Regions from separate parts of the Streptomyces sp. NPDC002884 genome, predicted to be linked through region 4. Evidence: riboswitches for the same ligand, from Rfam matches in the RefSeq annotation. Region 4 holds a riboswitch; each other region holds the start of a gene.
What was found. A riboswitch is a leader RNA that binds a small molecule or an ion and turns the genes downstream of it on or off. The one in region 4 is predicted to bind S-adenosylmethionine.
Positions count from the first base shown of each region.

Region 1: another riboswitch for S-adenosylmethionine. It lies ahead of thrC (threonine synthase); the one in region 4 lies ahead of ABT070_RS28335 (ABC transporter substrate-binding protein).
Region 2: another riboswitch for S-adenosylmethionine. It lies ahead of ABT070_RS09765 (amino acid ABC transporter permease); the one in region 4 lies ahead of ABT070_RS28335 (ABC transporter substrate-binding protein).
Region 3: another riboswitch for S-adenosylmethionine. It lies ahead of ABT070_RS25440 (putative leader peptide); the one in region 4 lies ahead of ABT070_RS28335 (ABC transporter substrate-binding protein).

Region 1 covers NZ_JBEOVB010000010.1:22,333-29,910, forward strand. Annotated here, with positions in the region: gene ABT070_RS21420 (ROK family protein) at 1-260, opposite strand, end outside; gene ABT070_RS21425 (ABC transporter substrate-binding protein) at 426-1,715, shown strand; gene ABT070_RS21430 (DUF3263 domain-containing protein) at 1,859-2,107, shown strand; gene otsB (trehalose-phosphatase) at 2,135-3,007, shown strand; gene ABT070_RS21440 (alpha,alpha-trehalose-phosphate synthase (UDP-forming)) at 2,995-4,407, opposite strand; gene ABT070_RS21445 (glucosyl-3-phosphoglycerate synthase) at 4,524-5,468, opposite strand; SAM riboswitch class I at 5,638-5,803, shown strand; gene thrC (threonine synthase) at 5,822-7,138, shown strand; gene ABT070_RS21455 (MoaD/ThiS family protein) at 7,272-7,547, shown strand.
Region 2 covers NZ_JBEOVB010000003.1:538,500-546,077, forward strand. Annotated here, with positions in the region: gene ABT070_RS09755 (transporter substrate-binding domain-containing protein) at 1-319, opposite strand, end outside; gene ABT070_RS09760 (amino acid ABC transporter ATP-binding protein) at 417-1,220, opposite strand; gene ABT070_RS09765 (amino acid ABC transporter permease) at 1,217-2,197, opposite strand; SAM riboswitch class IV at 2,594-2,713, opposite strand; gene ABT070_RS09770 (glutathione S-transferase C-terminal domain-containing protein) at 2,780-3,676, opposite strand; gene ABT070_RS09775 (NAD(P)-dependent oxidoreductase) at 4,110-4,916, opposite strand; gene ABT070_RS09780 (DoxX family protein) at 4,928-5,428, opposite strand; gene ABT070_RS09785 (carbohydrate kinase family protein) at 5,709-6,638, opposite strand; gene ABT070_RS09790 (class II aldolase/adducin family protein) at 6,679-7,365, opposite strand; gene ABT070_RS09795 (TetR/AcrR family transcriptional regulator) at 7,406-7,578, shown strand, end outside.
Region 3 covers NZ_JBEOVB010000013.1:149,935-157,512, forward strand. Annotated here, with positions in the region: gene ABT070_RS25425 (P-loop NTPase family protein) at 1-311, opposite strand, end outside; gene ABT070_RS25430 (protein kinase domain-containing protein) at 381-3,335, opposite strand; gene ABT070_RS25435 (SAM-dependent methyltransferase) at 3,575-4,390, shown strand; SAM riboswitch class IV at 4,535-4,644, shown strand; gene ABT070_RS25440 (putative leader peptide) at 4,679-4,795, shown strand; gene ABT070_RS25445 (ABC transporter substrate-binding protein) at 5,009-6,631, shown strand; gene ABT070_RS25450 (ABC transporter permease) at 6,640-7,578, shown strand, end outside.
Region 4 covers NZ_JBEOVB010000016.1:108,973-116,550, reverse strand. Annotated here, with positions in the region: gene ABT070_RS28350 (dipeptide ABC transporter ATP-binding protein) at 1-410, opposite strand, end outside; gene ABT070_RS28345 (ABC transporter permease) at 403-1,350, opposite strand; gene ABT070_RS28340 (ABC transporter permease) at 1,354-2,436, opposite strand; gene ABT070_RS28335 (ABC transporter substrate-binding protein) at 2,433-4,073, opposite strand; SAM riboswitch class IV at 4,332-4,441, opposite strand; gene ABT070_RS28330 (TIGR03564 family F420-dependent LLM class oxidoreductase) at 4,610-5,536, shown strand; gene ABT070_RS28325 (YhgE/Pip domain-containing protein) at 5,707-6,987, shown strand; partial or broken gene ABT070_RS28320 (SulP family inorganic anion transporter) at 7,037-7,243, opposite strand; gene ABT070_RS28315 (AAA family ATPase) at 7,269-7,578, opposite strand, start outside.

The DNA.
Region 1 (7,578 bases), on a different contig from region 4:
GCCGCGTAGGCGGCGAGGCCGTTCGCCTCGTCGACGATGCCGGGCACGGCGACGCCCGCCGCGGCCGCGGGTTCGCCGAACTGCCGGACGCCGTGTCCGCGCAGCTCGGCGGCGAAGTCGAGGATGCCGGCGACGACCGCGTCGGGTCCGCGCTCACGGCCGGTGGGCCGGCGGGCCCGGTGCAGCAGTGCGCCGTCCGCGCCGACCAGGGCGGCCTTCATCCCGGTGCCGCCCACGTCCAGGGCGATGACATGTCTCACGGAGACAGTGTGGACCGAGGACCCGCAAGAGGTCTAGTCCACTCGCGGCTCTTGGGGGTACCGTGCCGCCCCGGAGGCCCGAAAGAGGTCTAGTCCACAAGGGTGGTGTAGACCTTAATCCGGATAACGGTCCATTGGTATGATCAATCAGTTGGGAGCATCACGGTGCAGCGGCGGGCACGGAAGTCAGGAACGATCACGGGAGCGGTCGCGGGGGTGTCCGCCCTCGGCATGGCTGCGGTCCTCACCGGCTGCGGACTGTCCGGAGACTCCGACGACGTCACGCTGAGACTCGTCGCCGCCGACTACGGCGACAGCAGCGCCAACAGCTCCAAGAAGTACTGGGACAAGCTCGTCGAGGCGTACGAGAAGGACCACCCCGGCGTCACCGTCGACGTGAGCGTCTACTCCTGGAACGACGTGGACGCCAAGGTCAAGGCGATGGTCGACGCGGGCGATGCCCCCGACATGGCCCAGATAGGCGCCTACGCCGACTACGCGGCCGCCGACCGGCTCTACAAGGTGAGCGATGTGCTCTCCATCCCCGTCGAGGCCGACTTCGTGTCCCAGCTCGCCAACGCGGGCGAGGTGCGCGGGGTGGAGTACGGCATGCCGTTCGCCTCCTCCACGCGGCTGCTCTTCTACAACAAGACCCTCTTCGCGAAGGCCGGCCTGACCCCGCCGACCACCTGGGCCGAGCTCGCCGAGGACGCGAAGGCGCTCAAGGACGAGGGCGTGAAGTACCCGTACGCGCTGCCCCTCGGCTCCGAGGAGGCGCAGGCCGAGACCCTCCAGTGGCTGCTCAGCGGCGGGGGCGGCTACACCCAGACCGTCAGCGCCTACAGCATCGACTCCACCGAGAACGTGGAGACCTTCGACTGGCTGAAGGACGACCTGGTCGGCAAGGGCCTCACCGGACCGGTCGCGCCGGACAAGCTGAACCGGGCCGCCGCGTTCACCGCGTTCGCCGCCGGCGACGTGGGCATGCTCAACGGGCACCCCTCGCTGATGAAGGCGGCCGAGAGTAAGGGCGTGAAGTTCGGCATGGTGCCGATGCCCGGCGTCGCCGGCCCGACGAAGGTCTCCATGGGCGTCGCCGACTGGATGACCGCCTTCAAGCAGAACGGGCACGCCGAGCAGGTCGGCGACTTCCTCGACTACGTCTACAGCGAGAAGAACGTGCTGGACTTCTCCCGCGAGTACGACCTGCTGCCGGTCACCAACTCGGCCTCCCAGGTCATGGGCGCGGCCGAGGAGGACGCCGACCTCAAGCCGTTCCTCGACCAGCTCGCGCTCTCCGAGACCTACCCCGTCGGACGGACCTCCTGGGCGAAGGTCAGCGCGGAGATCAAGAAGCGGATCGGCCAGGCCGTGACCGCGAACGGCGACCCGGCCGGCGTCCTGGGCCAGCTCCAGACCACGGCCGCGACGCTGGACGCCGACTCCGACGGCTGAGCCGGGCCCGCGAGACGCGCCGGACAGCCGGCGGGCACGAGCCGGACCGGGCCGCGCCGCGGGATCGGGCTGCCGGGCCGGGCTGCGCGGCTGCCGGGCCGGGCCGCTGAGCCGCTGTCGGTGCCGGGCGCTACCGTGCGGACATGGAGCGGCGAGCGGAAGCGGACGAGCTGGGGGCGGGGGAGCGGGACATCCTCGCCCTGGAGCGGCGCGGGTTCTCCGGCCCCGGCGCGAAGGAACGGGCGATACGCGAGGAACTGGGCCTGTCCCCGGTCCGCTACTACCAGCTCCTCAACGCCCTCCTGGACGACCCGCGCGCCCTGGCCCACGACCCGGTCACGGTGAACAGACTGCGCAGGGTGCGGGAGGCGAGGCGGGGGGAGCGCCAGTAGCGGGCCCGCGTTGGTTATCGTCGCCGTATGGGCACCCACGAGACGCACTCCACGGAACCCGACCCCCTTCCTCTCCCCGTTCCGGTCACCCCGGCGGGCCGCGCCGCACTCGACGCGATCGTCGGCCGGCCCTCCACCACCCTCGTCGCGCTCGACTTCGACGGCACCCTCGCGCCGATCGTCGAGAACCCGGAGGACGCCCGGGCGCACCCCGACGCCGTCCCCGCGCTCACGGCCCTCGCGCCGAAGGTCGCCGCCGTGGCCGTCATCACGGGGCGGCCCGCCGAGGTCGCCGTACGGCACGGCGGGTTCGCCGGGGCCGAAGGACTGGAGCACCTCTCCGTCCTCGGCCACTACGGCGCCGAACGCTGGGACGCCCGCACCGGCACCCTGAGCGCCCCCGCCCCGCACCCGGGAGTGGCCGCCGTCCGCGCCGAACTGCCGCGGGTACTGGCCGCCGCCGGGGACCGGCCGGGTGTCTCGGTCGAGGAGAAGGGCGGCCGGGCCGTCGCCGTCCACACCCGCCGCGCCGACGACCCCAGGGCCGCCTTCGAGGCCCTGCGGGGTCCGCTCACCGAGCTGGCCACCCGGCACGGCCTGATCGTCGAACCCGGCCGGATGGTCCTCGAGCTGCGCCCGCCGGGCATGGACAAGGGCGTCGCCCTGCTGGAGCACGTCCGCGAGACCGGCGCGCGGTCCGTCCTCTACGCCGGTGACGACCTCGGCGACCTGCCCGCGTTCGCCGCCGTGGAGAAGCTGCGCTCGGACGGCTTCCCCGGACTGCTGGTGTGCAGCGGCAGCACGGAGGTCGGCGAACTGGCCGAACGCGCGGACCTCGTCGTCGACGGCCCCGCCGGCGTCGTACGGCTGTTGCGGGAGCTGGCCGCTCAGTTCGGCTGAATCTCCCGCAGGGCGTTGAGCTGGTCCAGGAACCACTGGGCCGGGGGAAGCGCGGTCGCCGCCGCGGACAGCCGCTTCGTGCGCTCGGCCCGCTCCTCCGGCTTCATGGTCAGCCCCTCGTGCAGGGCGCGGGCGGTCTCCAGGACGTCGTACGGGTTGACCGTGATCGCGTCCTCGCGCAGCTCCCAGTAGGCCCCCGCCTCCCGGGACAGGACCAGCGCGCAGCCCTCGTCGGAGACGACCGGGACCTCCTTGGCGACCAGGTTCATGCCGTCGCGGATCGGGTTCACCAGGGCCACGTCGGCCAGCCGGTAGGCGGCGAGGGAGCGGGCGAAGTCGTCCTTGAGGTTCAGCAGGACCGGGGTCCAGCCGGGTGTGCCGTACCGGGCGTTGATCTCCTCGGCCAGGCGTTGCACCTCGGCCGTGTAGTCGCGGTAGACGGCGAGGTCCTGGCGGGACGGGTAGGCGAAGGCCACGTGGACGACCCGTTCGAGCCACTCCGGGTGGTCGTCGAGCAGCTGCCGGTAGGCCAGGAGCCCGCGCACGATGTTCTTGGACAGCTCGGTGCGGTCGACGCGGACGATCGCCTTGCGGCCCTCGCCGATCTCCTCGCGGAGGGCGGCCAGGCGCTCGTCGACGTCCGGCTCGTGCGAGCGGGCGCGCAGGAAGTCGGCGTCCGCGCCGAGGCCGTGGACGCCGATCCGCGTCTTGCCCGGGCCGTCGGCGAACTCCGTACAGCACGCGGTGAACGCGTCCGCCCAGCGACGGGTGAGGAAGCCCAGGCGGTCCGCGCCGAGCATCCCGTGCAGCAGCTGCTCGCGGATGTCCCCCGGCAGCAGCGCGAAGTAGTCCACGGGCGCCCACGGCGTGTGCGAGAAGTGGGCGATGCGCAGGTCGGGGCGGAGCTCGCGGAGCATCCCGGGGACCAGACACAGGTGGTAGTCCTGGACGAGGACCGCCGCGCCGTCCGCCGCCTCCTCCGCCAGCGCCTCCGCGAACGCCCGGTTGTAGGTCTCGTACGACGCCCACTGGCGGCGGAACTCCGCGTCGAAGGCGGGCTCCAGCGGTGTCTGGTAGAGCAGGTGGTGGATGAACCACAGCACGGAGTTGGCGATGCCGTTGTACGCGTCGGCGTGCACGTCGGCCGGAACGGCCAGCATGCGCACGCCCTCCTCGCCGACCCCGCGCAGGACCGCCTCCCGGTCGCCGTCGGAGAGCGCCGAGCACACCCAGAGGGCGCCCGTGTCGGGCCCGATGGCCGACAGGCCGGAGACCAGCCCGCCGCCGCCGCGTTTCGCGTGCAGCGAGCCGTCCTCGCGCACCTCGTAGGAGACCGGGCCGCGGTTGGACGCGACCAGCACCTCGGCGGCCCGGGCGGCAGTGTCGTGCGTGGAAGCCATACGCCCAACCTAGCCCGGTCGGGAAACGCTCAAACGTACGGTCGCGCTGTGTGGACGGGCCGTGTCCGGCCGTGTCGCCGCTGCCGGCGGCATGCCGTATACGGCCCGTCCGACGCTCACGCGACCTTGCGGGTCGCGTACTCCGCGATCTCCGCCATCGGCGGCCGTTCCTCGGTGTCCACGGAGTACGTGCGCGGCTCGAAGCCGTCCGCGCTCCGTTCGAACTGGGTGAGGGACGGGCGGACCAGGTGCCCGCGGGCCAGCCGGAGCTGGGCGGTGCGGTAGATGGCCGCCGCCATCCGGCCCAGCGCCTGACCGTCCTGGTGCCGGTGCTTGCGCACGCCGATGTCGACCTGGGCCAGGGCGTCGAGCCCCACCAGGTGCAGGGCGTCCACCAGCATGCCCAGCTCCACGCCGTAACCGACGGGGAACGGCAGCTGCTCCAGCAGAGCGCGGCGGGCCGCGTACTCCCCGCCGAGCGGCTGCACGAACCCGGCCAGCTGCGGCCAGTGCATGTTGAGCAGCGGGCGGGCCATCAGCTCGGTGACCCTCCCGCCCTGGCCGGCCGCGCCGCCCAGCGGACGGTCGTACATGCCCTTGACCAGATCCACCCCGGGGTCGGTGAGCAACGGGCCCACGATCCCCGAGACGAAGTCGGAGGAGAACTCCCTCAGATCGGCGTCGATGAAACAGACGATGTCCCCGGTGGTGACCAGCAGCGAGCGCCACAGGACCTCGCCCTTGCCGGGCACGGCCGGCAGGCGCGGCAGGATGTCGTCCCGGTGGACGACCCGTGCGCCGGCCGCCGCGGCGACCTCGGAGGTGCGGTCGGTGGATCCCGAGTCGACGACCACGATCTCGTCGACGAGCGGGACCTGGTGCATGAGGTCGTGACGGATGATCGCGACGATGTCGCCGACCGTCTCCTCCTCGTTCAGCGCGGGCAGGACGACGGACACCGACTGGTTCGTGGCGCGCTTCGCCGCCAGGATCCGGTGCAGCGGACGATCGGTCACGGACCAGGAGCGGGTGGCCAGCCAGCGCTCAGTTTCTGGAAGCACAGTCTGCGGCTCCTCACTGTCGTGATCACACCGGGTGCACAGAAGGTGACCGTGTGATCCATCTCGCGGTTCGGACGACTATCTCAACTGTCCTGGCCTTCGGTTACAGTCTTGAACAACGCGGATGACCATCGCATGTCCGAGGTCGCCCCCGTCCACAACTTCATACCGCTCATCCAGAGGGGCAGAGGGATACGGCCCGATGAAGCCCCGGCAACCCTCCAGCCGGTCTCGTGACGATCACTGACACATGTGGTGATCGCTCCGCGAGGCTCCCGGCTCGGGAAGGTGCCAAATCCGTCTCACGGCGAGATGCGTCGTGAGGAAGATGAGGAGAAAGGGCCTCGCCTCACATGGCTGCGCAGACTGTTGCAAGCACCACGGGTGCAAGCACCACCGACTCTACGACGTCCTCTGCTGTCGACCTCGGTCCGGCCGCGGCGTTGAACTGCCGCGAGTGCGGTCACCGCGTGCCCCTCGGCCCGGTGTTCGCCTGCGAGGAATGTTTCGGCCCGCTCGAGATCGCGTATGACTTCTCCTCCTACGACACGGAGGAGCTCCGCAAGCGCATCGAGGCGGGACCCGCGAACATCTGGCGCTACGCGCCGCTGCTGCCCGTCCCCGCGGACGTGGCCGACAAGCCCAACATCAACCCCGGTTGGACCAAGCTCGTCCAGGCCGACAACCTCGCCCGCGAGCTGGGCGTCGACGCCGGCAAGCTCTTCGTCAAGGACGACTCGGGCAACCCGACGCACTCCTTCAAGGACCGGGTCGTCGCCCAGGCCATCGAGGCCGCTCGCGCGTTCGGCTTCACCACGCTCTCCTGCTCCTCCACGGGCAACCTGGCCGGAGCCGTCGGCGCCGCCGCCGCCCGTGCGGGCTTCCGGTCCTGTGTGTTCATCCCGCACGACCTGGAGCAGGGCAAGGTCGTCATGGCCGCCATCTACGGCGGCGAGCTCGTCGGCATCGAGGGCAACTACGACGACGTCAACCGCTTCTGCTCCGAGCTCATCGGCGACTCGGCGGGCGAGGGCTGGGGCTTCGTCAACGTCAACCTGCGGCCGTACTACGCCGAGGGTTCCAAGACGCTGGCGTACGAGATCTGCGAGCAGCTCGGCTGGCGGCTGCCGGACCAGCTGGTCGTGCCGATCGCCTCCGGCTCGCAGCTGACGAAGATCGACAAGGGCCTCCAGGAGCTGATCAAGCTCGGGCTGGTCGAGGACAGGCCGTACAAGATCTTCGGCGCGCAGGCCGAGGGCTGCTCCCCGGTGTCCGTCGCCTACAAGGCCGGGCACGACGTGGTCCGCCCCCAGAAGCCGGACACCATCGCCAAGTCGCTGGCCATCGGCAACCCGGCGGACGGTCCGTACGTCCTCGACATCGCGCGGCGCACCGGCGGCGCGGTGGAGGACGTGAACGACGAGCAGATCGTCGACGCGATCAAGCTGCTGGCGCGGACCGAGGGCATCTTCGCGGAGACCGCCGGTGGTGTCACGGTGGGGGTGACGCGCAAGCTGATCGAGAACGGCCTTCTGGACCCGACCAGGACGACCGTCGTCCTCAACACGGGCGACGGACTGAAGACCCTGGACGCGGTGGCCGGCACCGGCCTGACCGCGACCATCCGTCCGAACCTCGACTCCTTCCGCGAGGCCGGCCTCGCGTCATGAGCGGGGCGCTCCGCCACCAGACCGTATGTGCGCTGCGGACCGGCGCGAACCGGTCGCGCCCACGCGGCGGCAGCCGCACGATCCGCACGGCCCCGCGCCCCTGTGGCCCCCTACCGACCGGAGATCACCAGACATGAGCGTCAACGTCCGCATCCCCACCATCCTGCGCACCTACACGGGAGGCCAGGCCGAGGTGAGTGCCCAGGGAGCCACCCTCGGCGAGGTCATCTCCGATCTGGAGAAGAACCACACCGGCATCGCCGCCCGGGTTCTCGACGACCAGGGCAAGCTGCGCCGGTTCGTCAACGTGTACGTGAACGACGACGACGTCCGCTTCGAGCAGGGTCTGGAGACGGCCACCCCGGACGGCGCCGGCGTCTCGATCATCCCGGCCGTCGCCGGCGGCTGACCGACGGTCGGCCGATGGTCGGCCGCCGGTC
Region 2 (7,578 bases), on a different contig from region 4:
TCTTCTGGTCGTCGCCGACGTAGGCGAGCGGGGCGAAGCCGGAGGGCAGGGCGCCGATGCCGATGTTCAGCTTGCCGCTCTTCTTGATCGCGTCGGGCAGTCCGGCGCTGATGGACTTGACCTCGGAGACCTTCAGCGCGGTCTCCTCGGCGGCGCCGTTGGACACCCGGCCGATCGTCACGCTGCCGGCGGCGCTGTCGGTCGTGGTGGCGGCCTCGCTGTCACCTCCGCAGGCGGCGAGCCCGGTGGCGAGGGTGGCGACCGCGGTCGCCGCGGTGATGCCGCGAATCAGGCTGCGTCGGGTGAAGTGGGCAGACATGGCCGTCCTTTGTGACTGGTGTGCTGGTGAGAGGGTGGTGGCGTGGGGGGAAGTCAGGGGGGCGCGTCGGGGCCGGCGCGCCGTGCCGAGCTCGGTGTCAGAGCACCTTGCTGAGGAAGTCCCGCGTCCGCTCGTGCTGCGGTTTGTCGAGGACCTCGCTGGGCGGGCCCTGCTCGACGATCTTCCCTTCGTCGATGAAGACGACCCGGTCGGCGACCTCGCGGGCGAAACCGACCTCGTGGGTGACGATGACGAGCGTGGTGCCGCTGGTCGCCAGGTCCTTGATGACCGCGAGGACCTCGCCGACGAGCTCGGGGTCGAGGGCGGAGGTGGGCTCGTCGAAGAGGATGACGCCGGGGCGCAGCGCGAGGGCGCGGGCGATGGCGACGCGCTGCTGCTGGCCGCCGGACAGCTGCCGGGGGTAGGCGCCGGCCTTGTCGGCGAGGCCCACCCGGTCGAGGAGTTCGCGGGCCAGTTCCAGGGCGGCGGACTTGGCGAGTCGCCCGGTGGCGACCGGCGCGGCGGCGACGTTGTCCAGCACGGTCAGGTGCGGGAAGAGGTTGAAGTTCTGGAAGACGAAGCCGATCCGGCTGCGCTGGGTCAGGATGGCCCGTTCGCTCAGTTCGCGCAGCCGGTCGCCGTTGCGGCGGACGCCGATCAGCTCGCCGTTGACGCTGACGTAGCCGATCTCGGGCTTCTCCAGGTGGTTGACGACCCGCAGCAGGGTGGACTTGCCGGAGCCGGACGGGCCGAGGATCACGGTGACCTCGCCGGGCCGCACGGTGAGGCTCACGCCGTCCAGGACCCGGTGGGCGCCGTACCACTTGTGCACGTCGTGCACCTCGACGGCGGCGGGCACGATCCCGGCGGTGTCGGCGCTCTGCACGGTGTCGGTGGTCATACGGCGGCCTCCCGGCGGATGCGGCCCCGCAGGTCGGTGAGACCGGTCCGCAGTTTCTGCAACGGCGTCGGCGGCAGGGAGCGCGTGGCGCCCCGGGCGTAGTACCGCTCGACGTAGAACTGGACGACGGAGACGAGGCTGGTCAGGATCAGGTACCAGACGGTGACGACCAGCAGCAGCGGCACGATGTCGCCGGGGTAGGTGGCCCCCATGGTCTGCGCGGTGCCGAACAGGTCGAGCAGCGACACGTAGAAGACCAGCGAGGTGGACTTGACCAGGCCGATCAGCTGGTTGACGTAGTTCGGCGTGATCGACCGCAGCGCCTGCGGGAAGACGATCTTCCAGAACTGGTAGCGCTTGGGCAGGCCGAGCGCGGCGGCCGCCTCGTGCTGGCCCTGGTCGACGGAGAGGATGCCGCCGCGGACCACTTCGGCGGCGTAGGCCGCCTCGTTGAGGCTGAGGCCGATGACGGCGATCACCATGTCGGTGGCCAGCCGGGACTCGTCGAAGCGGAAGAACGCCGGACCGAAGGGAACCCCCACGCTCAGGGTCTGGTACAGGGCGCTGAAGTTGTAGAGGAAGAGCAGCACCACGATCAGCGGGATGGAGCGCAGCGCCCATACGTAGGTCCAGCTGACCGCGCGCAGCACCGGGCTCTTCGAGAGCCGGGCGAGGGCGAGCAGGATGCCGCCGAGGAGGCCCAGGACCGCGCTGTAGGCGGCCACTTCCAGGGTGATCAGCAGTCCGTCGAGGATCACCGGCCGCAGGAACCAGTAGCCGAAGCGGTCCCACTGGTAGAAGGGGTTGGAGATCAGTCCGTGCGTGAACTGCGCCACCAGGACCAGGACCACGGCGGTGGCGATCCAGCGGCCGGGCCTGCGCAGCGGCTGGACGCGCTGGGCGGTCAGTTTCTCGGACGGGACGTCGATGGCGGGCGCGGCCTCGGCGAGGGTCACGGCGCCTGGGGGTTCACTCATGAGGGGCTCCGGCGGGAGTCGGACACCCCGGGTCACGGCGGACGTGCGTGGCCGGACGCGTCCCGGCGGGGCGGTGGGGACCGCTCCGGGGGCGCGAACAGGGCATGGCGCACGGATGCGTACAGGAGACCGGGGTGGGGCGGACAACGGCACACCGCTCGGGCGGTGTTCGTCAGGAACGCGGCGGCGGGGCTGCGGTGCGAGGGGTTCGTTCAGCCCCGACAGCGGGCACGGCCCGGTGCGGTACACAGTGCGCTGTTCACGCGCAGGAGGTCGACGGCGCGGTTGGCGACGAGGATGTCGAGGTACGGCCGTACGCAGCCCCGGGGGCGACGCGGCGCCGTCCGATGAGCTGCGTACATGTCCGTCACCATCACTGTTCCGGCCCCTGAGGGGCCATCGCGCTTACCGATACGTCATTACCGAAACGTCGGTCCGGTCGTCACCTGGGGCACCCCACCGCGGAGCGAGGGTTGCCGGTCAGCTAGCCAGGGCTTGTCGCTGACGCTCATGACCGTTCTGGGCCGTAAGTAAGACAGTTGCCCGAACGAATGTCAACGGCGGTCCGGTGGATGGACCGGGTCAGGGCCGGTTGACCTGCGGTCGGACCGCCGAACCGTCCGCCGCGTGGGTCTCCCAGTCCAGGATCTGGACGGCGGCGCCGGCGGCCTCCAGGCCCTGGCAACGGGCGTGGTGACGGCGGGCGATGGCGTCCAGGTCGAGATGGGCGCCGAAGGCCGGGTGAGCGGCCAGCCGGCGGGCGTAGGCCCACAGGGCGGGGTGGTCGGCGATGCGGTGCACGGCGGCCGCGTCGAGGTGGTAGCGGTGCACGGTGTCGAGTTGGACCAGGGCGACCCACAACTCGACGTCGGCGGCGGTGATCTGATCGCTGATCAGGTACTCGTGGGCGCCGAGCCCGCGCTCCAGCACCCCGAGCGTGGTGAGCAGCGTGTCGAGGGCGGCGGTGCGCTCCGCCTCCTCGGTGTCGGCCGCCCCGGCGCGCTGGGCCGCCTCCTCAATGCCCTGGGCGCACATCCGCTCGACGGCCTCGATCTGCGACTCCGCGCCGCACGGGTACAGGGTGGGCCGGCCGCCGCCGAACCGCCGGGCCAGGTCGCGGGCGATGTCGGGGCCGTGGCTGCTGACGATGCGCCCCGACCAGTCGTCGCTGAGCACCGGCGCGAGGGCGGGTCCGGTGTACCGGTGCGCGCTGGCGTCGTACAGCGGACGCAGCGCCGAGTGGCCTCCGTCGGGGCAGTCGGGGACGGCGGGCAGGAAGGTGACGGGGCAGGCCTTGTCCAGGCCGAGGAGGCTGTGGGTGACGGCGATGCGCAGACAGTCGGGGTCGGCCGCCGCCAGGTGGAGGCGGTAGCGGCGCGGCACCGCGTAGTGGCCGCTGCGCGCGTCCCGGCCGATCCGGCCCCGGAAGGCGGCGGTGGGCCGGGCGGACAGGTGGGCGGCCAGTGGTGTGACGGACATGACTCTCCCCGGGGGCGGGACGCACGAGGGACGTGCGCGCGGCGGATGCGACGTCGAAGAGGGAGGTGCGGACCTCGTCCGCTCGTGCCGGGTGCGGCCGCGTCCAGGGGACACCGCCGGTGCGGTTCGGCGCGGGGACGGGCCCGGCTCAGTCCTGGAACCTGATGGCGCTGCAGACGCGCTTCAGGTCGATGTGACGGCGGGAGGTGAGAAGGGGCGACGACCCCGCCGTGCGGCTCGCGCGGCCGGTGATCGGCTCCTGTCGCCCCATTGTTTCCCTACCCGTTCACTAGGATTCCCGGATCGAGTGTCGATCCGCCCCGGGCCTCCGTCAAGAGGGCGTCCACCAGGTGAGTACCGGTCGGGTGCGGGACGGGTACCGGGGCGGTACCCGGGCTGCCGGGAAGGGAGCCCCGGGAGCCGGGTGTCCCCCTCACCGCCCCATGGCGTCCAGGGCCGCGCGGGCGGCGTCCCGGACCGCATCCCGCCCGGCCGGGCCGGCCGCGTTCGCGACCTCGCCCAGCAGGCGTACGTCCTTGGCCAGCAGCGCGCCCGCGTGCGCGCCGATACGGTCGAGAGTGCCGCCCGCGTCGGCGACCCGCTCCAGCGCGAAGCCGGCGGCGCTGCCTCGACGCAGGACGCGGCCGAGGACCACCGGATCGAGACCCAGGGCTTCGCCGAGCGCGAGGGTGTCGGCGGCCAGTCCCAACTGAGCCGTGAACAGTGTGTTGTTGAGCAGTTTGGCGACCTGCCCCGAGCCGACGGGGCCCAGATGGACGACCGGATCGCCGTAGGTGGCGAACACCGGCCGGCAGGAGGCGAACACCTCCGGGTCCCCGCCCGCCATGACCAGCAGGGTGCCCTGCTCCGCGGCCCGTCCGCCGCCGCTGACCGGAGCGTCCAGCACGGACACGCCCTGCGTCGCGGCGCGTTCGGCGAGGCGGCGGCAGGTGTCGGGATGGACGGTGGAGTGCACCGCGATCACCCCGCCGGGCCGCAGCCCCTCCAGTACGCCGGAGGCGACCTGCTCCACATCCGCGTCGGCCACCACGCACAGACACACCAGATCGCTGGCGGCGGCCAGTTCGACCGGTGAGCCGGCGGTCCCCGCGGCCGTGCCGGCGAACGGTTCGAGGCCGACGGGGTTGCGGGCCCACAGCGTGGTCGCGAAGCCCGCCTCGACGATCCGGCGGGCCATGGGCGCGCCCTGGCCGCCCAGTCCGATGAAGCCGACGCGCACGGGAGGCCTCCTCAACTCTCGTTCCGCGGGCGCCAGAACACCGCCAGCAGACCGGCCGTCGCGACGACGCCCACCCCGAGCACCGCACCGGCGCCCGCCCATCCGGTCACACCGATGTCCGCGGCCTCGTCCACCGAGTAGTCCCCCGGCCCCCACGCCCCCAGGGCCACCGCGAGGACACCCAGGACGAGGACGTACTCGTAGCCCTCCTTGAACACGAAGAAGCCGTTGCGGCGGTGCGCGAGCAGGCCCGCCACCAGCATCACGGACAGCACCGCCGCGCAGGCCAGTGGGGTGAGGAAGCCCGCCAGCAGCAGGACGCCCGCACCGAGTTCGGTGAGAACGCTGAGCCACGCCTGGAGTCTCGGACGGGTGAGTCCGAGCCCGCCGAACCAGCCGGCGGTGCCGGATATACCGCCTCCGCCACGCCAGTGGTTCCAGCCGTGCGCCACCATCACCACACCCAGCACGACCCGTACGAGCAGCAGTGCGGTGTCCGAAGCCCCACTCATGGCCATGTCCCCTTCTCCGTCGGAAGCGCCCGCACCCCCGACGCGCGCTCCTCGACGAAGGCGGGCACGTGCCGGCGGTGAGCGCGAGCGGTACGGCCGGCGCCGGTGTCGCGCCCGCGCCCGCCTGCTCGTGGCGTACCACCCGTGGGGCTCCGGTGAACATGGAAGCGAGCTCCGTGCGCCTGTCGGACCGGTTCGCCCCCATCTGTGCGGCCGGCGGCCTCCCCGGGAGGTGACGCCCCCGCCCCCTCCCGGCGGAACGCGCGCCGCCGGTCTCCCCTCAGGTGCGGGACTTGGCCGTCGCGGCGAAGGAGTCGGCGGCCGCGAGGTCGAAGTCGCCGTGGTCGCTGCCGAGCCCCTGGGCGACGAGTGCGGCGGCGGCGCTGCCGAGGACGGCGGCGTCGCTCGGCGTACGGCCGAGGCTCACGCCCCGCAGATAGCCGGCCGAGAAGGCGTCGCCGCACCCGGTGGTGTCGACGACGTCGACCACGAAGGCGGGGACCGGCTCCGCGCCGTCCGCGGTGACCACGAGCGCGCCGTCGCCGCCGCGCGTGACGGCGACGACGCCCGCACCGGCGCCGAGGAGCTTGCGCGCGCCGGTCAGCAGGTCGCTCTCGCCGGTGAAGCCGAGCACCTGGTCCTCGTTGGGCAGCAGATGGTCGATGTGGGGCAGGGCCGCCTCGATCTGCTCGAAGCTGCCGAGGACACCGGGGGCGAGCAGGTCCACCGAGGTCACGACGCCGTGTTCCCTGGCGTACGACAGGATGCGCGTGGCGACCTCGACGCCGATCAGCTCCGGTCCGCCCAGGTGGAGATGGTCGGCCTCGGCGAGGGCGTCCCAGGGCACGTCGTCGAGACCGTAGGTGATGTTGGCGCCGAGCAGGTGCAGCGAGGGACGGTCGCCGTTGGGCCGGATCGGCAGGACGCTCGCGGAGGTGGCGGTGTCCGTGCGGCGGACGAGGAACTCGGTGTCGATGCCCGCCCGGCCGAGCAGCTGCACCAGCATGTCACCGGTCGGGTCGGAGCCGATGGCGCCGGCGCTGCGCACCTGCGCGCCCAGCTTGGCGAGGGTGAGGGCGGTGCCGCCCGCGGTCCCGGCGGCGGTCATCCGGATGTCGTCGACCAGCGTCGCGCCCTGGCCCTCGGGTATCTCCTGCACCGGCCGCACCAGTACGTCCAGGACGTGTACGCCCATGGTGAAGACCTTCATCGGCTTTCCCCCTTCATCGGCCTCGGCGGCCTCGGCGGCTTCATCGGCTCTGTTCCTGCGCGGGTGGTACGGGGTGCGTGGTGCCGTAGTCGCGGGCGATCGCCGCCTCGATCACGGCGAGCTGCTGCTGTTCGTCGAGAAAGCGGGGCCGGCCCATGGCGGCCGCGCGCTGGTAGACGCCGCAGGCCCATTCGAGGAGCAGCGCGTTCTCGACGGCCTTGTCGAGGGTCGTCCCGTGGGTGACCGCGCCGTGGTTCGCCAGCAGGGCGGCGCTGCGGCCGTCGAGCGCGGCGAGCACCGACTCGGCGAGTTCGGGGGTGCCGAACGTGGCGTAGGGCGCGACCCGCACCGTGCCGCCGAGCGCGAGCAACTGGTAGTGGATGCACGGCAGTTCATCGAGCACGCAGGAGACCGCGGTGGCCATCGGGGCGTGGGTGTGGACGACCGCGCCGGCGCCGTAGCGGCGGTAGACCCCGAGGTGCAGCTCCAGCTCCGAGGTCGGCCGCAGGCTTCCGGCCACGACCTCGCCGTCCAGGTCGACCACGGTCACCTGCTCCGGGGTGAGTTCGGCGAGAACCGCTCCGGTCGCGGTGATCGCGACCCGGTCCCCGACGCGTACGCTCACGTTGCCGGCCGTGCCGATGAGGAGGCCTTCGGCCCCCAGGCGCCGGCAGACGTCCGCGACAGCGGCCCGCTCCTGACTCAGCGCCGAGCTTGAGGCGGTCATGGGCGCGAAGGTAGCGTAAACGTGAAACAAAGTCACGTTCATGTTTGGAGGCAGTTCCTTGGCCCAGTCGACCACGGGTCCCGACGGGGGCACCCCCCTGCGCCGCACGCCGCGGCAGGCGCGCAGCAAGGCACGGCTGGCCCTGATGCTGGAGGCCGCCGAGCGGATCCTGGTCGGCGACGGCGTCGAGGCGCTCACCACGACACGGGTCGC
Region 3 (7,578 bases), on a different contig from region 4:
CCGCGGTGGTCCGCGCGCAGTCGCTCGAGCATGGGACCGTACCGGTCGGCGTACAGGATGCCTTCGAGGACGACGTGGTAGCCCGCGTCCAGGGCATAGCGGGCGACCGCCTCGATCAGCCCGATGTTCGCCCCGCCGGGCCGGTCGTGCTCGCGCAGTACGACCCGGCGGAGGTTGTCCTGTCCGACCAGGGCCAGGCCCCGGCCGAACCTCTCGCGCAGACCGGCCGCGACCGCCGACTTGCCCGAGGCGCTGTTGCCGCGCAGGACGATCAACCGGGTCTCCGGGGTGCCCACCCTCACGGCGGCCACGCTACCGGCACGGCGGACACCGCCGGTTCGTCCACCGGGCGACGGCCGTCCTCCTCGACCCGGCCGGGGTCACCCGGACACATACGCGTTGAGGGGTGACAGCCCGTCCAGGTCCACCTGGAGACCCTTCAGGCCGGAGGTGTGGAGGAAGGTGCGTACCGGGACGTACACCGGGACGGCCGCCGCCTGCTCCATCACCCGGCGGTCGACCGTGGACCACTTCTCGCCCGCCGCCGCCAGGTCGGCCGTCGCGTTGGCCTCGTCGATCGCGGTGTTGACGGCCGCGCTGTCGAGCCGGGAGAAGTTGGACGTGGTCGGGTAGGTGTAGCGGCCGTCGAAGGAGTCCGGAAGATACGCCGACGCCAGCGGGAGGCCGCTGGCGTTCATCGGCAGGCGGACCAGGTCGTACTCGCCCTTTCCCGCGTTCTCGTAGATGTCGGAGACGTCGACGTTCTTCAGCGTCACCCGGAAGCCGGCCTTGTCCAGGGCCTTCTTCACCGCTTTCGCCCGTGCTTCGTCGGCTGCCGTCGCGAAGGCGACGGTGAGCGGGTAGCCCGTCTCGCCGGCCTCGGTCAGGAGCGCGCGGGCGGCGTCGGGGGCGCCGTGCGCGCCGGCCCCGTACAGGTCGAAGTCGCGGGAACCGCGGATGCCCGGCGGCATCAGGTGGTGCGTGGCGACGCCGTCCTCGCCGCTCGCGGCCAGGACGTCCGCCGCCGGATACGCGGTGGCGATGGCCTGGCGGACCTTCAGTTCCGTGACCCGCTCGGTGTCGACGGAGTACGCGTGGACGTAGGGGGCCGGTGAGGTCACCCGGACCGTACCGCTGCCGGTGGCGCCGTCCGCCGCGCCGAGTCCGTCCTTGTCCAGCGAGCCGGAGAACGTCATCACGGCGGATCCGGGACCGGCCGCGCGGATCCGGGACTTGATCTCGTCGAGGGTGAGCGCGCCGGTGATCTCGTAGCGGTCGGGGTACGCGGTGCGCACCGGGTCCGTGTCCGCGCGCCACTTCGGGTTGCGGGTGAGCGTGAGGTTCTTGGCGCCGGTGAAGGAGCCGATCTGGTACGGGCCCGTCGAGGGCAGGAGGGTGGAGGTGCCGGAGATGTCGGAGACCCGCTCCGGCACCGGTGCGCCGTTGGGACCGGCCAGGACGACGTTGAAGTCGGGGTGCGCGCCGTCGAGATGGAAGACGATCGTGCGGTCGTCCGGGGTCTCGATGACGCCCGGCGGCATTTCGTGCTCGGCGCCGATGCCGTCCGCGTCCTCGGGGCCGAGCAGGAAGCTGCGCAGGGTGCGGTCGCCCATCGGGAACTCGTCGGGGTCGAGAGCGCGCTCGACCGCGTACGCGAAGTCCTTGGCGCGTACGGGCGATCCGTCGTTGTAGGTGAGGCCCGCCTTGAGGGTGAACGTCCAGTCGCGGCCGTTCAGCGACGGCCGGCCGGTGTCCTGGGCGAGGTCCCCGACGAGCCGGACGGAGCCGTCGGGCAGGGTTTTGAGGGCGGTCAGGCTGCGGTGGACGAGGCGGGAGATCAACCGGTCGGCGCCGGACCACATGTTGCCCGGGTCGACGGTGGTGATCTCACCGGGTTCGAGGACCGTGACCGTGCCGCCCTCACGGGCGTCCCGCACCGCCGGGGCGGGTCCCTCGGAGTCGGCGGCCGAGCCGAGCGTGAGCGTCTGGGTCTTCGCCACCGGGGCCACGGCGACGGCCTTCGACCCGCCCGAGCCGTTCTTCCCGCCGCCCTCGTCGTCGCCGCCGTCGCCGCCGAAGGTCTGGAGGACGACGAGTGCGGCCACGAGCGCGACGGCGACCGCGGAGGCCCCGATCGCCACGCCGCGCCCACGCCGACGTGCGGCCACGGGAACCGTCGGCGGCTGCCGCGGGCGGGGCGGCGCGAGCAGGTACGAGGTGACGTCGACGCCGGGAGGCGTGACATCCGTGGCGGACGGGCCCGGGGCCGAGGCCGGGGCCGGGGCGGCGGGAGTCGACGCGGCTGGGGTCGGCACGCCTGGGGTCGACGCGGCTGGGGTCGACGCGGCTGGGCTTGAGGCAGGGTCCTGCCGGCTCCGATGCGCCGGCATCCCGGCCGGGCTCTCCGGTGCGGTCGGGGCGGAGCGCTGCCCCGGCGGGGTGGTGTGATCCGCGAGCGGGGACGCGGAGAGCGGGGGCGCGTGCACGGCCAGCCTCTCGAACAGCGCCCGCGCCTCCTCCGCCGTCGGTCGCTCGCCGACCGGCTTCGCCAGCATCCGCCCCAGCAGCTCGTCCCACTCGGGGGCCAGCCCCGGACGCCGTACCGAAGGCTTCTGCGGTGTCTCGTACACATGACAGTGCATCAGCGCGGGCGCCGACGCCGAGTCGAAGGGCGGTGCGCCGGTGAGCATCTCGTACACCGTGCAGCCCAGCGCGTACACATCAGTGCGGCCGTCGTCCGCGCCCCGGGTGAAGCGCTCCGGCGCCATGTAGGCGAGGGTGCCGACGGGCGAGTCGGTGGTCACGGTGAGCCGGCCGCCGGTCGTCGCGTCCAGGAACTTCGCGATACCGAAGTCGAGCACCTTCACCATGCCCTCGTCCGTGAGCATCACGTTCGCCGGCTTGATGTCGCGGTGCACGATGCCGGCCCGGTGCGCGGTCGCCAGGGCCCGGCAGACCTGCGCCGCGAGCACCGCGACCCGCTCCGGCGCCGGCGGCCCCTCGGCCGACAACTCGCGCAGGGTCCGTCCCGAGAGCAACGGCATGACCAGGTAAGGGACTTCGCCTTCCGCGCCGTGATCGAAGACCGGCACGATGTACGAGCTGTCGAGGGCGGCGGCGGCCCGCGCCTCCCGCCCGAACATGGCGAGCAGCCGTTCCCGCTCGGCACCTGCCGTGCCCGGTGGCAGGCTCAGCAGTTTGACGGCCACCGTACGGTCGAGCCGCGCGTCCCTGGCCCGCCACACCACCCCCATACCGCCCGCACCGATCCGCTCCGTGAGCGTGTACCGGCCGTCCAGGACCGTGTCGCGCATCCCCGCCCCCCACTCGCTCACGGATTCGATGCTGTCAATGTACCTACGCGCAAGGCGAGTTGAGGGGTTCCCGGGAGAGGTGCGGCGGCTTGCGCGACGGGGCGGACCCGCTCGCCCGCGAGAGGGTGTGAAACCGGGATTCCTCCGTGAGCGCACTGTTCGAATCCCTCGAAAATGTGAACGGGTGTACGTACCGGGGTCGTTGGGACGTAAGTTGTGGCTCGACTGCCCACGCCTCGCCTGAAAGACGGACGCCCCTCATGACCGACCATGCGACCACCCCCGGATCAGCGGCACATCAGAAGATCGACACCTCGGTGCCGCACTCGGCCCGCATCTGGAACTACTGGCTGGGCGGGAAGGACAACTACCCCGTCGACGAGCAGGCCGGTGACGCCTACACCGCCGTGTTCCCCGGCATCGTCACCATCGCCCGCAGCAGCCGGGCGTTCCTGCGCCGCAACATCACGTATCTGGTCTCCGAGGCGGGCATACGGCAGTTCCTGGACGTAGGCACCGGCCTGCCGACCGCCGAGAACACCCATGAGGTCGCCCAGGGCCTCGCCCCCGAGACCCGGATCGTCTACGTGGACAACGACCCGCTGGTCCTGGCCCACGCCCGCGCCCTGCTCTACTCCACCGCGGAGGGTGCGACCTCCTATGTCGACGCCAATGTGCTGGAGCCGGAGCGCATCCTGGAGAGCGCCGCGCAGACGCTGGACTTCAGCCGTCCCACCGCGCTCATCCTCAGCAACATCCTGGGCCACGTCGCCGACTACGACCGGGCCCGCTCCATCGTCACCAGCCTGATGGCGGCCCTGCCGTCCGGCAGCTACCTCTCCGTCAACGACGGTTCGCGGGGCATCGACCCGGTCTTCGAGGCGGCCCAGGACGCCTACAACGAGAGCGGCGCCGTCCCGTACAACCTGCGCTCCGTCGACGAGATCACGGCCTACTTCGACGGCCTGGAGCTCCTGGAGCCCGGGGTCGTCTCGGTCCCCCTCTGGCGCCCGGAGGCAACCTCCCCCGCTCCGGACGTCATCGCCGAGCACGGCGGCCTCGCCCGCAAGCCGTAGCGACCCGCGCCGGCGCCCCTCGCCCGACGGGCGGCCCGCGCCCATCGCACTCCGCCGCACCCGCCTCACGGCCGGTGCGGCGGAGCCGTTCAACTCTCGGACCGATATTGACGGATAATGTCAGTACTCCGTAAGATCGACCCCGGCATTGAGTGTCAGCATCAAGCCCTGGCTAGCTGACCGGCAACCCTCCTGCGCGGTGGGGTGCTCCAGGTGAAAGCCCGGCAGGGTCACCGACCCCGCAAGCGCGTGGCCCCGGTTCAGGGGCCTGAGAGGTGGAGGATCAGCGTGCGGCACAGCGGCAACCTGAGCGCCTCGATCGCGACCGCGGCGCTGTTCTCCGGCTTCTCCCGCCGACGCCACATCGACCTGCAGCGTTCCGCCAGCTGTCTGTGTCAGGGCTGATCACGCCCCACCTCGCAGGCTGACCCCCGCCCACGGCGCGGTCACGCCGTCATCGACATCGCCGTCGACACAGTCGTCGACATCCCCTCCCCCTGATCAGTTCTGAGCAGTGCCGGTCCGTGCCCCGTGCGTGGCCGGCACCATCCGCGCATCGCCATGGCCGCGTTCCGCTCCGGCATGTGCGCGATGACCTTGGAGTAGGAGAACCATCCCGTGACAGCGCATCCGGATTCCCGTACCCACCGGTGGGCGGCGCTCGCCGCACTCGTGACCGGCAGCCTGCTGCTCAGCGCCTGCTCGTCGGGCGACAGCGGCGGCTCGAGCGACGCGGGCGGCAGCCCGAAGTCGGGTGGCACCCTGACCTTCGCGGTGGGTTCCGACGCCGGCTGCGTGGATCCGCAGCAGGTGGGCAGCAACGACACCATCTACTCCCTGCGTCAGGTCGTGGACTCCCTGACCGACCAGGACCCCAAGACCGGCAAGATCGTGCCGTGGCTCGCGAAGAGCTGGGACGTCAGCTCGGACACCACGACGTTCACGTTCCATCTGAGATCAGGTGTCACCTTCAGCGACGGGACACCGCTGACCGCGCAGGTGGTCAAGGACAACTTCGACGCGGTGCCGAAGCTCGGCGCCCTGGGCACCCTCGCCCAGGGGTACCTGAGCGGCGTGGAGAGCACCACAGCCGTGGACCCGCTCACGGTGCGGGTGAGGTTCAAGCAGCCCAACGCGCAGTTCCTCCAGGCCACGGCCACCCACTCGCTGGGCATCGAGTCTTCGGCGAGCGTGCTCAGGAGCCCGCAGGAGAAGTGCAGCAAGGGAGTGGTCGGTTCCGGGCCGTTCGTACTGAACGGCTATGTGCAGAACCAGTCGATCACCCTGGCCAAGCGTGCCGAGTACGCCTGGGGTTCCTCGCTGTGGACCAAGCAGGGCGAGGCGTACCTGGACAAGCTGGTGTTCAAGGTGGTGCCCGAGGCGGGCGTACGCACCGGCAGCCTCCAGTCCGGCCAGGTCGACGCGATCGGCAGCGTCGGCCGGGCCAACGAGGCGGCCCTCAAGGGCGGTGCGGTGAACCTCCAGGCACGGGCCAACCCGGGCGTGGTGTTCAACCTGAGCCTGAACAACTCCCGGCCGCTGTTCAAGGACGCGAAGGTGCGCCAGGCGATCCTGTTCGCCATCGACCGGCAGCAGATCGTCGACGCCGTCTTCCCGACCGGCACCGAGCCGGCGACCAGCATCCTGGCGCACACCACGCCGGACTACACCGACCTCGGCGCCGACCTGGCCTTCGACGCCGCCAAGGCGAAGTCCCTCCTGGACGCGGCCGGCTGGAAGGCGGGCAGCGACGGCATCCGGGCCAAGGGCGGCAAGAAGCTGAGCCTGACCGTCAAGTGGTTCGCCAACGCGGCCACCAACCAGCCCGCGCTGGAACTGATCCAGCAGCAGCTCAAGGCCGTCGGTGTCGAGGTGGTGCTCAAGCAGCTCCAGATCGCCCAGTTCTCCCCGACCCTCCAGTCCGGCGACTTCGACGCGGTCTGGGGCAACGTGACCCGGGCCGACCCGGACATCCTGCGCAGCTCGTACTCCACCCAGCTGGCCAACTTCTACCACCTGCCGGCCACCGCGCTGGACACCGCGCTGACCCAGCAGGCCGCGACGACCGACGCGGCCAAGCGCAAGCAACTCGTCACCCAGGCACAGCAGTTGATCGTTCAGAACGCCTATGTCGTACCCGTGGTGGAACTGCAGACCCAGCTGGGGGTGGCGAAGAAGGTACACAACCTCGCCTTCGAGGCCTCCAGCCGGATCCAGCTGCACGACACCTGGATCGGGTAGCGGCCGGCATGCGTCTCTACGTGGTCAAGCGTCTCGCGCAGGCCCTCGGGGTGCTGTGGGCGGCCTACACGGTGTCCTTCCTCGTGCTGGACTACCTGCCCGGCGATCCCGTCTCGGCGATGGCCGGCGCGGGAGCGGACACGGGGCAGGTCGATCCGGCCCAACTCGCGGCGCTGCGCCACGAGTACGGCTTCGACAAACCGGTTCTCGCGCAGTACGCCGACTATCTCGGCAGGGCGGTGCGCGGCGACTTCGGCGACTCGGTGTCCACCGGCCGGCCGGTGACCTCGACGCTGGCCGACGCGCTGCCGCAGACCCTCCAGTTGACCGGAGCGGCGCTGCTGCTCGCGGTGGCCCTCGGCGGTGGGCTGGCGGTCCTGGCGACCTACACGACCCAACGGTGGTTGCGGCAGCTGCTGCTGTCGCTGCCGCCGCTGGGGGTGTCGGTGCCGACGTTCTGGGTCGGGCTGGTGCTCGTCGAACTGTTCTCCTTCCGCACGAGGCTGTTCCCCGCGTTCGGCAACGACGGCCTGCGGGGCCTGGTGCTGCCCGCGGTGACGCTGGCGATCCCGACCGGCGCCCTGGTGGCGCAGGTGCTGGCCAAGAGCCTGCTCACGGCGCTCGACCAGGCCTATGTGGAGACCGCCCGCGCCAAGGGCGCCGGCCGGCTGCGGATCCATCTGCGGCACGCGCTGCGCAACGCCTCGTTGCCGGCTCTGACGGTCGTCGGACTGCTGGCCGGTCAGCTGATCGCCGGTTCGGTCGTCGTGGAGACGGTGTTCTCCCGCGACGGGCTGGGGCGGGTGACCGCCGCCGCCGTCACGGTCCAGGACATCCCGCTGGTCCAGGGGGTCGTGGTGTTCGGGGCGCTGATCTTCGTGGCGGCCAATCTGATCGTCGATCTCGTCTACCCGCTGCTCGACCCGCGGATCGTGGTGGCGGCGAGC
Region 4 (7,578 bases):
AGTGCCCGGCGTTCGGCCCCGCTGCCGCCATGGCCGTGGGCGCGCAGCCCCTCGGTGAGTTGCCACCCGACGGTGAACACCGGATTCAGCGCGGTGGACGGCTCCTGGAACACCATCGCGGCGCGTGTGCCGCGCAGTTCGCGAAGGCTCGCGGGGGACGCCGTGAGGACGTCGTCGGCCGGGTCGGCGGTGCCGTCACCCAGCAGTACGCGGCCCCGGACGGACGCGGTGGCGGGCAGCAGGCCCAGGACCGATCTGGCGGTCACGGTCTTGCCGCTGCCGCTCTCGCCGACCAGAGCCAGCACCTCTCCGGGCGCGACGGACAGGCTCACCCCCCGCACGGCCGGGGCCGTACCGGCGTCCGTGGCGAAGGAGACGTGCAGGTCCTCGATGCGCAGCAGGTCAGTCATCGTCCGCGTCTCCTTCCGGGCCGGCGACGGCCGGGGCGCCACGCCGCCGCAGCCTCGGGTCGGCCAGGTCGGTCAGGCTCTCGCCGAGCAGGGTGGTGCCGAGCACGGTGAGGACGATGGCGAGGCCGGGCGGGATCGCCGTCCACCACAGACCCGAAGTGACGTCGGCGACCGAGCGGTTGAGGTCGTAGCCCCACTCGGCGGCCGAGTTGGGCTCGATCCCGAAGCCGAGGAAGCCGAGGCCGGCGAGGGTGAGGATGGATTCCGACGCGTTGATCGTGAAGATCAGCGGGAGGGTGCGGACCGAGTTGCGCAGCACGTGCCGGAACATGATCCGCCAGGTTCCGGTGCCGATCACCCGGGCCGCGTCCACGAAGGGCTCCGCCTTCACACGGATCACCTCGGCCCGTACGACGCGGAAGTACTGGGGCACGAAGGAGACGGCGACCGCGCAGGCCGCCGCGCCGAGGCCGCCGGCCAGGCTCGACTGCCCACCGCTGATCACGATCGACATGACGATGGCGAGCAGCAGGGACGGAAACGCGTAGAGCGCGTCGGCCAGGCCCACCAGGAGCCGGTCCAGGCGGCCGCCGAGATAGCCGGAGACCAGACCGAGGACCGTGCCGGGGACCACCGACAGCAGCAGTGCGGCAAGGATGATCTCCAGGGCGGTGCGGGCGCCCCACACCGTGCGGGACAGCACGTCGTAGCCGGCGATGGTGGTGCCCAGCAGATGCTCGCCGCCCGGATGCTGCTGCGAGCCGAACAGTCCGCCGTCGTCGCGGAGTTGGGCGTACCCGTAGGGCGCGAGCAGCGGCCCGACCAGTGCGGTCAGCACGAACAGCCCGGTCAGGACCACCCCGGTGACCAGCATGGCCCGCTGCACTCCCGTGCTTGCCCGCAGGGGCAGCGGCAGCCGTCGTAGAAGAACCTGCGCCACGGCTCAGTACCTCACTCGGGGGTCGATCAGGGCCGCGACGACGTCGACGAGGAAGTTCGTCACCGCCACGACGACGGCGAACAGGGCCACGATGCCCTGCACCGCCGGAAAGTCACGGGCCGCCAGATAGTGGGCCAGTTCGTAGCCGAGGCCCTTCCACTCGAAGGTGGTCTCCGTCAGCACCGCTCCGCCGAGGAGGCCGGCGACCTGGAGGCCGAGGACGGTGACCACGGGGATCAGGGCGGGTCGGGTGGCGTGCCGGGTGACCAGGCGGAAGGACGTGACGCCACGGGAGCGCGCGGCCTCGACGTAGTCGGCGTTCAGCGTGCCGATCAGGTTCGTGCGGACCAGGCGCAGAAGAATGCCCGCGACGAGCAACCCCAGGGCCAGGCCCGGCAGTACGGCGTGCCGCAGGACGTCGGCGACCGCCGCCCCGTTGCCGCTGCGCAGGGCGTCGACGAGGTAGAGCCCCGTGGTGCTGGTCTGGTTCTGGAGGAAGAGCTGGACGTCGGTGCTCGCCCGGCCCGATGCGGGCAGCCAGCCGAGCTGGATCGCGAAGACCAGCTTGAGCAGCAGGCCGACGAAGAAGACGGGGGTGGCGTAGGTGAGGACGGCGAACAGCCGCAGGGCCGCGTCGGGGGCGCGGTCCCGGTAGGAGGCCGCCACCATGCCCAGCGGGACGCCCACGAGCAGGGCCACGAGCAGGGCGTAGGAGGCGAGTTCGAGGGTGGCTGCGCCATAGGTGCCCAGCACGTGGGTGACCGGCTGGTTGTCGGTGACGGTGTGTCCGAAGTCGCCGGTCGCGAGGGACTTCAGGTATTCCAGGTACTGGGTGAGCAACGGCCGGTCGTAGCCCGCCTGGTGCAGCTTCGCCTGGAGCTGGTCCGGGGTGAGCCGGTCGCCGAAGGCGGCGCTGATCGGGTCGCCGGTCGCGCGCGTCAGGAAGAAGACCAGGCTGACCAGGATCAGCACGGTGGGGATGATGAGGAGGAAACGGATCACCAGATAGCGGGCGAGTCCGTACCCGCCGGCGCCGTCGACCGGGGTGGTGACGGCGCCGGGGGCGTCCTGGGTCAGGGCGCTCACTTCTTCGAGAGCCCGGCCCAACGGAAGGTGTACGCGCTGGTCAGCTCGTCCGGCACCCCGCTGACGTCGGTACGCGTGACGATCGCCGTGGAGCCCTGGACCAGCGGCAGCAGGGGCACCTGTGCGGCGGCCTTGTCCTGTGCCTGCTTGAGCAGTTCCGCCCGCGCGGTCGCGTCTGTCTCGGTCTCCTCCTTCTGGATCAGCTCACGTACGGCGGGGTCGTCGTAGCCGTTGGCGACCCAGCTGTTGGCCGAGTAGAAGGGCGAGAGATAGTTGTCGGCGTCGAGGTAGTCGGCGTACCAGCCGAGCTGGTAGAGCGGGTACAGGTGCTTGATGCGGTCCTTGCCGTACTGGGTCCACTCGGTCGACTGCAGGTTCACCTTGAACAGGCCGGTGGCCTCCAGCTGGGTCTTGATCAGCGCGTACTCGTCGGCCGAGGAGGAGCCGTAGTGGTCGCTGTTGTACTGGAGGTTGAGGGTGACCGGGGTGCTCACCTTCGCCGCCTTCAGCTTCGCCGCGGCTGCCGCCTTGTCGGGGCCGCCCTTCTTGTCCCCGTAGAGCGACTTGAAGGAGGGCGTGGCTCCGGTGAGGCCGTCGGGCACGGAGCTGTACAGCGGCTGGTAGCTGTTCTTGTAGACCTGCTGGGCGAGTTGGGCCCGGTCGACGGAGTCGGCGACCGCCTGCCGAACGGCCAGCGCCTTCGCCCGGTCGGCGTCCTTGGTCTTGGTGCCGTACGGCTGCGTCTGGAAGTCGAAGACGATGTACCGGATGCCGTTGCCGGAGCCGGTGTGGACCTTGATGTCCTTCTTCTTGGCCAGGTCGTCCAGGTCGGCGGTGGTGAGCGTGCGGTAGACGGCGTCGATGCCGCCCTGCTGGACGTCGAGCTTCAGATTGCTGGCGTCGGTGTAGTACTTGAGCTGGACGTTCTTCGTCTTCGGGGCGCCCTGCTGGCCCTCGTAGGCGCTGTTGGCGGTGAAGGAGACCAGCGAGTTCTTGTCGTAGCTCGTGACCCCGTACGGTCCGCTCCAGGGCTTGCCCTCGACGATCGCCTTGTCGTCGAGGATCTTGCCGGCCGGGAAGAGCTGCTCGTCGACGACGTAGCCGGCCGCCGTGGACAACACCTGGGGGAAGAGCGTGTCGTCGGCCGACTTGAGGGTGAAGACGACGGTGGCCGGGGTCGGGGCGGCGACCGAGGCGAGGTTGTACAGGAGCGAGGACGGGCCGTTCTGATCGGCGATCTTCAGCGTGCGGTCGAAGCTGAACTTGACGTCGGACGAGGTCAGTTGGTGCCCGTTGGCGAACTTCAGACCCTTCTTGAGGGTGACCGTGTACTCCTTGGGTCCCGTCAGCTCGATCCCGGTGGCCAGGTCCGGGGAGGCATCCGTCGAGCCGTTCTTCACGCTGAGCAGGGTGGAGTAGACCTCGCTCTCGATGGTGCCGGAGCCCGCGTCCCAGGCGCCCGCCGGGTCGAGGCTGGTCACCTGGTCCGTCGTGCCGATCGTGAGCGCCTCGGCGGAGGCCGTGTCACCGCCGTCCTTGGTGCTGGTGCAGCCGGTCAGGGCCACCAGGAACGCCGTGCCGAGGGAAAGGGCGCCGAGGCCGGACCGGAGCGGTCTGGCCGTGCTGTGCTGTGCCATGTCTGGTCTCTGCTTCCGCATGGGTCGGTACGCGAGGGAGCCGCGCCGGGCAGGACCTGCCGGACGGCGTGCGTGGTCGCGTGGAAGTGAAGGGTGAAGGAACGCGGAGGTGCGCCGGCGGGTTCCGTGCCGACGGCTCGGTCAGTTCCTACAGAGACAGCTGCAGACCAGCAGCAGATCCACATGACGTCGGGAGCACAGCACGAGGCCACTTGCCATGCCGTCCTCCTGGGAGTGTCGTCGGCTCACCGGCCGAGGGAAACGCACTTGCAGAACTGGGAAATCCGCCGAGCCTTCACCTGGGGCACCCCGCCGCGTCGAGGGTTGCCGTCCGGCCAGCCAGGGCTTGATCACCGGAACTCGTAGCTCGCGCTCACCGTAGATCGGCGATTCTCTCGCCGTCAAGGGTTCTCCCTGGCCGGGTGGGACACACGGACATGCAGGTCCAAGGGTCACAGGGTGCTGTTACGAGGCCGCCATGAGCTTGTCATGTGCGGTGAGGAATTCCCTTCACGAGCAGGGCAGTTGGCGGGTGTATGACCATCGGTGTAGCGCTTTCGCTCCAGAACCGGATCGACCCCACTGTGCGGCTCGCGCGGGAGGCCCACGCGGCCGGACTGCGCTCCGCGTGGTTCGGGCAGACCTTCGGGTACGACTCGCCCTCGCTGGCCGCGATCGTCGGCCGCGAGGTGCCGGGACTGCAGGTCGGCACCGCCGCGATCCCCGTCTTCGGCCGCCATCCGCTGCTCGTCGCCAGTCAGGCCCGGACCGCCCAGGCCGCCACCGGCGGCCGCTACCACCTCGGACTCGCGCTCGGCACCAAGCACCTCACCGAGACGGGCTTCGGCATCCCCTACGAGCGCCCGATAGCCCGGCTCCGCGAGTTCCTCACCGCTCTGCGTCAGTTGGTCGAGACGGGGGCCTCCGACTTCCACGGCGAGTTGCTCACCGCGACCACCCCGCTGCCGGCGACGGTGCCGGGCGCCGAACCGCCGGTGCCGCTCCTGGTCGCGGCCATGGCACCGCAGGCCCTGCGCGCCTCCGGTGAACTCGCCGACGGCATCCTGCCGTTGCTGGCCGGCCCGCGCGCCCTGGCCGAGCACATCGTCCCGGCCGTCACCGCCGCGGCCCGGGCGGCGGGCCGCCCGGCGCCCCGGATCGTGGCCTTCGTGCCCGGTGTGGTCACCGCCGACGTCGAGGCCGTACGCCGAATCGCGACCGGGGCACTCGCGTTCTACGAGCAGTTCCCCTCCTACCAGCGGGTCATAGGTCTCTCCGGCGCCACGCGCGCCGCCGACCTCGCCGTCATCGGCGACGAGGAGACCGTCGCGGCCGAGGTACGCCGTTACCGCGAGGCCGGGGCCACCGAGGTGGTGTTCACCGCGACGGACCTCGGCGGCGAGGACGACCGGCGCCGCACCTGGAAACTGCTCGGAGAACTGGCGAACGGCTGGCCCGGGTGACCCCATCCGGCTGGCGCCGCGCCGGTGAACAGACTGTCTGCGCTCCACCGGACCGAGGTGCGAGGAGACTTGGGGCGACTCGCCGTACCCGTTCATCCCGGCCGGCGGCCCATGGCGGCCGGCCCCACAGCGGGCACCCACCCGCCAGGCCCCACACACGACGGAGAACCATGACCGCCGACGGCTCGACCCCCGGCACCCGCCCGCAAGCACGCGCTGCCACGCTCCTGCGCCGCCCCAAGCTGTGGCTGGTGCCCACGATCCTCACCGGGTTGCTCGCCCTGCTGCTGTCGCTGCTCTACATGGGCGGCATCGTCAGCCCGCAGAGCGACCTGCACGACCTGCCGATCGCACTCGTCAACAGCGACACCGGCAAGCCGCCGGCCGGGCAGAAACAGAACCTCGGCACCCAGGTGGCCGCGGCCATCACCTCGGACACCTCCAGCGGCACGGCCGACTGGAGGCAGCTGACCCGGGCCCAGGCCCAGGACGAGCTGGACTCGGGCAAGGTGTACGGCGCACTGGTCGTCCCCGCGGACTTCACCGACTCCGTCGCCGCACTCACCAGCGCGAACGCGACCGCGCGCCCCACCATGACCGTGCTGACCAACCCCGCCAAGGGCAGCCTCGGCTCCTCCCTCGCGAGCAAGATCACCACGGCGGCGGCCCAGCAGTCCTCGCAGTCCATCGGCAAACAGCTGACGGCCGCCGCCTCGGGAGCGAACTCCACGACCAAGCTGCTGCTCGCCGACCCGGTGAACGTCGTCACCCAGGTCGGCCACCCCCTGGGCAACCACAGCGGCCTCGGTCTGAGCGCCTTCTACTACACCCTGCTGCTCGTGCTGGCCGGCTTCATGGGCGGCAACGTCATCAGCAACGGCGTGGACACCGCTCTCGGCTACGCGGACAACGAGATCGGCCCCTGGCACACCCGGCTGCCCACGGTGCCGATCGACCGCACCCAGACACTGCTGCTGAAGATGGCCATGACGGCAGGCATCTCGGTCCTCAGCGTCTCCCTCGTCCTGCTCGCCTGCGTCGGCGTCCTCGGCATGGACGCCACCCACATCCCGCTGCTGTGGATCTACTCCTACTGTGCGACCCTCGCGGTCGGCCTCGGCGTCCAGGCCATCAACGCGGCCTTCGGCGGGATCGGCCAGCTGGTGTCCATGTTCGTGTTCATCGTGCTCGGCCTGCCCTCCTCGGGCGCCACCGTCCCCCTCGAAGCGGTCCCCGGCTTCTACCGTTTCCTGTCCCACTTCGAGCCCATGCGCCAGCTCAGCGACGGCGTCCGGGCGATCCTCTACTTCGACGCGCGCGGCGACGCCGGGCTGACCCGGGCCTGGATCATGATCGCGATCGGCGCGGCCCTCGGTCTCCTCTTCGGCTTCGCGATGGCCGCCTACTACGACCGCAAGGGCCACAAGCGCCTCACCCCGCAGCCCACCTGAGCGCACCCGCCGACCGCCGCCCCCGGTCGGGCCCGCGCGCCGGTCGGCGGCTGCCCGCGAGCGCGCCGCCGAGCGGCTCGTGGATCCGGGCGCCGGGCTCGTCCGGTCCGATGATCCCGACGCTCCTGCCGCTCCCGCCGCCCTGGGCGTACGTCTCGACGGCGTCCGGGGCGGCCTCGGAGGAGGCGTCCCGGATGTGGGCGGCGGACAGGTCGATGACGGCCTTGTCGGGGTCGGTGGCGTGAGGAAACTGCCCCGCAGGCTGACTCGCGAGCCCGGATTCACCTCCTGACGGCCTCCGCGATCCGCTGGGCGGCCTGGGCGGGGGTGAGGTGCGTGGTGTCGACGACCTCGGCCTCGTCGTGCAGCCACGTGCGGGCCGCCTCGGCGTAGGGCTCGAGGTATTTCAGGCGGAACGAGGAGGGGCCGAGGACGGTGTCCCCCTCGATGCGCCCGCGGAGGGTGTCCTCGTCGGCATGGAGGACGAAGTGCCGCACCGGGACGGCATGGTGGGCGAGGCCCGTGCTGATCTCGCGCCAGTACCGCTCGACCAGGACCGTCATGGGCATCACCAGGGTGCCGCCGGTGTAG